One region of the Pseudarthrobacter sp. TE3704 genome, then DNA from elsewhere that is predicted to be linked to it. Evidence: riboswitches for the same ligand, from Rfam matches in the RefSeq annotation. Region 1 holds a riboswitch; the other holds the start of a gene.
The links. Region 1 has a riboswitch for thiamine pyrophosphate ahead of thiC (phosphomethylpyrimidine synthase ThiC). Riboswitches for the same ligand answer to the same signal wherever they lie in the genome.
Positions count from the first base shown of each region.

Region 2: another riboswitch for thiamine pyrophosphate. It lies ahead of ACZ9BC_RS10805 (ECF transporter S component); the one in region 1 lies ahead of thiC (phosphomethylpyrimidine synthase ThiC).

Region 1 is NZ_JBWCCJ010000002.1:594,394-597,382, reverse strand. Features, by position in the region: gene thiC (phosphomethylpyrimidine synthase ThiC) at 1-1,510, opposite strand, end outside; TPP riboswitch at 1,505-1,612, opposite strand; gene ACZ9BC_RS06785 (amidohydrolase family protein) at 1,689-2,771, shown strand; gene ACZ9BC_RS06780 (VOC family protein) at 2,875-2,989, shown strand, end outside.
Region 2 is NZ_JBWCCJ010000003.1:655,760-658,748, forward strand. Features, by position in the region: gene ACZ9BC_RS10800 (ABC transporter ATP-binding protein) at 1-1,019, opposite strand, end outside; gene ACZ9BC_RS10805 (ECF transporter S component) at 1,019-1,642, opposite strand; TPP riboswitch at 1,700-1,838, opposite strand; gene ACZ9BC_RS10810 (heme-degrading domain-containing protein) at 1,925-2,476, shown strand; gene ACZ9BC_RS10815 (hypothetical protein) at 2,473-2,679, shown strand; gene ACZ9BC_RS10820 (DUF4383 domain-containing protein) at 2,795-2,989, shown strand, end outside.

The DNA.
Region 1 (2,989 bases):
CCCGCTCGTGCGCCCCCGGGTGGCCCTTGGCAATGTCGGCGGCGTGGGCGGCGATTTTGTAGGTGATGACACCGGTTTTCACGTCGTCCTTGTTGGGCAGGCCCAGGTGTTCCTTCGGCGTGACGTAGCACAGCATGGCCGTGCCGTACCGGGCGATTTCCGTGGCGCCGATCGCTGACGTGATGTGGTCATAACCCGGAGCCACGTCCGTGACCAGCGGCCCCAGGGTGTAAAACGGTGCTCCCTTGCAGAGTTCCTGCTGCCGTTCGACGTTTTCCCGGACCAGGTGGAACGGAATGTGCCCCGGGCCCTCCACCATCACCTGCACGTCATATGTCCAGGCCCGCTGGGTGAGCTCGGCCAGCGTGTCCAGCTCCGCGAACTGCGCAGCGTCATTGGCATCCGCCGTAGCTCCCGGCCGCAGGCCGTCGCCGAGGGAAAATGCGACGTCGTATCTGGCGAAGATCTCACACAGCTCGTCGAAGTGCGTGTACAGGAAGTTTTCCTGGTGGTGGGCCAGGCACCAGCCCGCCATGATGGAGCCTCCCCGCGAGACGATGCCCGTGACCCGGTTGGCGGTCAGCGGAACATACCGGAGCAGGACGCCGGCGTGCACGGTCATGTAGTCCACACCCTGCTCGCACTGCTCGATCACGGTGTCGCGGAAAATCTCCCAGGTCAGCGCATTGGCTTCCCCGTTGACCTTTTCCAATGCCTGGTAGATGGGCACGGTGCCGATCGGGACGGGGGAGTTGCGGATGATCCACTCCCGGGTGGTGTGGATGTCATCGCCGGTGGACAGGTCCATTACGGTGTCGGCCCCCCACTGGGTGGCCCACTGCAGCTTGTCCACTTCTTCGGCAATGGAGCTGGTGACGGCCGAGTTGCCGATATTGGCATTGATCTTGACCAGGAAGGCCTTACCGATGATCATCGGCTCTGACTCGGGATGGTTGATGTTGTTGGGAATGATGGCCCGCCCGGCCGCGACTTCGCTGCGGACCAGCTCAACGTCGCAGTTCTCGCGCAGCGCCACGAAGCGCATCTCGGGGGTGATGATGCCCTGCCTGGCGTAGTGCATCTGCGTTACCGTCTTGCCCTCGACGGCGCGGCGGGGCACCGGCTGAGCCCCTTGCCACTCCGCGGAGGCGGCGCCGCGGCGGACAGCCGAGCGGCCGTCGTCGAGCAGGTTCCGCTCCCTGCCGCCGTACGCTTCGGTGTCTCCCCGCGCCACGATCCATTCGGACCGGAAGGGGCTGAGGCCGCGTACCGGATCGCTGCCGGGTCCGGCCGTCCGGTAGGTCCGGAAGGGTCCGTTCGGTTCCCCGTTGGGGGAAGGCTCCAGGGCAATTTCCGTTACGGGTACCCGGATTCCCGACTCCGCGTCTTCGATGAACGCCAGCGAATGCGACGTCAGGGACTGGGTAACCTGGGCTTCCGCCGCCCCACCGGCCACGCTTTCGCGGGACTGATTCAGGGCAGGGTCCAGCTGTTCATTGGGTGTATTCAAGGAATACTCACTTCCTTCGCCGGCATTACCCGGACAGGTTCAACGGTCGCAGGCTGCGTCAGCCCGATCTCAGCCCCTGCAGGGGCACCCGTGTGGTCAGGAAGAAAGCTACCACAGCCTTGCGGGAGGGGCTTGTCACATGGCCGGTGCTAGCCTGACTGGCGGGAAAAGGAGTCCAATGCCGGAGATCATCGAATTCAGCGGCCCGGTGCTTGCCGGGCCGGACAGCGAGCGGCGGGGCCTGTGGTCCATTGACGGGCTGTTGACCTTCACACGCCCGCAGCAGGTGCCGGACAAGGTGCTGGAAGGCTGGGTCCTGCCAGGTTTCGTGGATGCCCACTGCCACATCGGGCTCGGACCCGGCGGCCCGGTGGACGCTGCTGCCGCCGAAGACCAGGCCCGGGCAGACCTGGCGGCCGGCACCATGCTGGTCAGGGATGCCGGCTCCCCGGCCGACACCCGCTGGATGCAGGGCGGCCGGGACTTCCCGGTGCTGATCCGCGCTGGACGGCACGTTGCCCGGACCCGCCGATATCTTCGCGGTTTCGCCGACGAGGTGGAACCGGAAGGCCTTGTGGAAGCCGTGCGCAAGCAGGCACGCGACGGCGACGGCTGGGTCAAGCTCGTGGGGGACTGGATTGACCGCGGCATTGGTGACCTGGCGCCGTCCTTTCCCTCCGCCGTCGTGCGGGACGCGGTACAGGCGGCGCATGACGAAGGCGCCCGGGTCACCGCCCACTGCTTCGCTGAGGACACCCTGGACCAGATGCTGGACGCCGGCATCGACTGCATTGAGCATGCCACCGGACTCCTGCCCCGGCATCTTCCCCGGTTCGCCGAACAGGGAGTGCCGATCGTCCCCACACTCATCAACATCGCGACGTTCCCGGACATCGCCGCCCAGGCCCGGCCCAAGTTTCCGCGGTACGCGGACCACATGCTGGCGCTGTGGGAGCGGCGGATGGAGCGGGTGGCGGAAGCTTACGGGGCCGGCGTGAGGATCTTCGCCGGCACGGACGCCGGCAGCGTCATCAACCACGGAAGAATCGCGGACGAGATTTTGGCCCTGCATGAGGCCGGGCTGCCTATGGCTGCTGCACTGGACGCAGCCTGCTGGTCAGCCCGCGAGTGGCTCGGCGCGGACGGCCTGCACGAGGGTGCGCGCGCCGACGTCGTCCTCTGCAGCGAGGATCCGCTGACGGTTCCCCGGGCGGTCAGTCAACTGTCACATGTGGTGCTGGGAGGCCGCATCATCCGCTGAGCAGGTTTCCGGGTCGAAGCACTTGGAATAAATTGAAGCTTCAAGTAATTTTAACTGTGACAGGCCGCCCCATCCCGGCGGCCGCCAGCACAGGGAGCGTTCAATGACTGCAGAAGCCACCAGCCAGGATCTTCTTCCTGCAGACCTCACAATGGGCACCGTCATGCTCAAAGTAGGCGACATGAAGGTCATGACCGATTACTACCAGCGCGCCCTTG
Region 2 (2,989 bases), on a different contig from region 1:
GATTTTCCCGCACCGTTGGGTCCCACCACTGCCAGTGCCTGGCCGGCCCGCACCTGCGCGGTGATGTCTTCCTGCACCGGGACTGGCGGGATCCTGCGGAACCCGCTGCGGCGCGGACGTTCCCGGGACACTGCCAGCTTTTCGGCGGCGAGCAGGAGATTTCCCGTCCCGGCGGCCGGCACGGCAGCACGGGCACGGGTGGCGGGCACATAACCGGGCACCCATACCCCGGCGGCCATCAGCATGGTCCGCGCGTCACTCAGTACCTGGTCGGGAGGGCCGTCCAGCAGTACCGCAGGATCAGAGGCCGAGCCGGGCTGCAGGACCACAATCCGGTCCACCAGGTCCTTCCAGACCGCCACCCGGTGCTCCACCACCACCAGCGTTGCGCCGGTCTTGTCCAGGCACCGGGCCACGGCGTCGCGGACCTCCAGCACACCCGCCGGGTCCAGGTTGGCGGTGGGCTCATCCAAAAGGATCAGCCCGGGCCGCATCGCAAGGATGCCCGCCAGCGCGAGGCGCTGCTTTTGGCCGCCGGACAGGGCCGACGTCGGATGGTCCAGCGGCAGGTGGGACAGGCCGACGTCGTCAAGCGCCTCGTGCACGCGGGTCCAGATCGCGTCACGGGGCACGGCAAGGTTTTCGGCGCCGAAGGCGACGTCGTCGCCTACGCGGGAGAGGACAACCTGTGTTTCGGGGTCCTGCTGCATCAGCCCGGCATGGCCGCGCTGCCCGCGGGGGGACGCACCGCCGACGAGCAGCGAACCCGACTCGTCCGAATCGCCCGCCTCGCCGTCGTCGTTCACGTCGCCCAGAACCCCGGCAAGGGCATGCAGGAGGGTGGATTTGCCCGCACCGGAAGGACCGAGCAGGAGCACCCGCTCCCCCGGCGCGATGTCGAGGTCAAGGCTGTGGACCGCAGGCTTGGGGCGGCCGGCATGCCGCCACCCCCAGCCGCGGGCCGTGACGGCCGCCGGCCGCATAGCTCCGGGCCCGGCCTGGTGCGAAGGTGCCTGCATCAGGAGAGGACGGGCTCCGTGGCTGCCTTGCGCGAGGCGAAGGAGCTCAGCACGCCGGTCTTCGCTAGAGCCCGGGTAGCGATCCAGGACAGCGCACCGGCAATGACCGCACCGGAAATCGCGGTGAAGATGATGTAGGCCAGCTTGTCACCGCCCGAGTAGGCGATGTTCCAGCCCCACGGCGCGAAAGAGTCATTCAGGCCGCAGAAGAGTCCCGCCGCCGCGCCTGCCAGCAGGGCAACGGGCAGGTTGAACTTTTTGTACACGAAGATGGCGAAGATGATCTCCGCGCCGAGGCCCTGGACGAAGCCGGAGAACAGCACGGAGGCGCCGTACTGCGATCCCATCAGGAGCTCACCGGTGGCTGCGACGGTTTCGCAGAACAATGCCGCGCCGGGCTTGCGGATGATGAGCATGCCCAGCACCGCCGGGATCATCCAGCCGCCGGCGATCAGGCCGGTCAGGGGCGGGTAAACGGCGTTCATCGGCGCGGAAACCGCGGCCGCACCCTGGGACCAGGCCCAGAAGATGACGCCGCCGGCGATGGCGATCAGGGCCGCCACCACGATGTCCACGACGCGCCAGGACTTGCTGGTGGTCTTCTTGATTGCTGCAGTGCTCATGTGATCCTCCTGGGAAACAGGAGGGGAAAGCACGGCAAGCGGCTACTGCCGTTGCCGGACTTCGAGAACTCGACTCCCTTGCGCCGGTACTAACCGGATCAGGTTCGAGGGTCTGCGGCTGTCCGCACTCTCAGCGCCCACCTGCGGTTCCCGGCCTTGGCCAGTGCCCGACGGCGGCGCTCCCCTGTCGTTAAGTAATGCTCTGAACGGAATAATGCTTAGGTAGAACTGCCCTGCTGGGCGGAGTCCAGTTTACACCGGGACAGGGGTAGATTGTGGGCCATGACTGCTAATCAGCCGCATGTGACCGACTTCGATCCGGACTCTGACGCCGCGCAGCCGGAGGGATCGCTGCAGGCCCTCATCGGCCGCATCGAGGGGGAGATCCATGAGCTCCAGTTCCCCGGCTTCTCCCTGGACGACTCGCTGAACCTTGGACTTCTCCTTGTGGAACTGGGAAAGGAGCGCGGCCTGCCCATCGCGATCGACATCACCAAGGGCGATCAGGTCCTGTTCCATGTGGCCCTGCCCGGCGCCACCCCGGACAACGAACACTGGATCCGGGCGAAGCAGCGCACCGCCGCCCGGTATGAGGTTCCCTCACTGCTGGTGGGGCTTCGCGGCCGGCTCCGGGGCGGCCGGATCGAGGACCAGGGCTGGTTCGACCAAACCCTGTACGCCGCGCACGGCGGGTCCTTCCCGGTCTATGTTTCCGGTGTGGGCGCGGTGGCCACCGTCACCGTTTCCGGGCTCCCGCAAATGCAGGACCATGACCTGGTGGTGGAGGCTATGCGTGAGGTGCTGCGCCCGGCAGGGGCAGACGGCCCGGCATGACCGGCAGGCCCGCAGACAATGCCGTCCGGGCGGCACTGGACAAAGCCGAGGACGAGATGATCTTCATCGGCCCGGACCATCCCTACTATCCCCTGCTGGCCGACCTGGTGTCCGCCGTCGGCAAGGCATGGCAACAGGGGTACGAGCAGGGCCGAAGCGGCGGGCAGCACCCCAACCCCTACACCTGGACCGGCCCGGCGTAAGAAAAGGACGGAACGGGGAAGGTTCCGTATCCCTCAACGCAGAAACAAAGCCTGCTTAGCTTTTATTAGTAATCATGCTTACTATATTGTTTCAGGCGTGAGAGGAGTACAGGACATGGCAGTCAGCATTCGCCCACCGGGCGTCCGAACCGCCCTGCAGTGGTCTGCCGTTGCCGCCGGCGCCGTATTCCTGCTCGTTGGCATCCTGGGATTCGTTCCCGGCGTTACCCGCAACTATGATTCCCTCGGTTTCGCAGGGCCCGGTTCAGGCGCCCTGCTGCTGGGTGTGTTCCAGGTATCCATTCTCCAT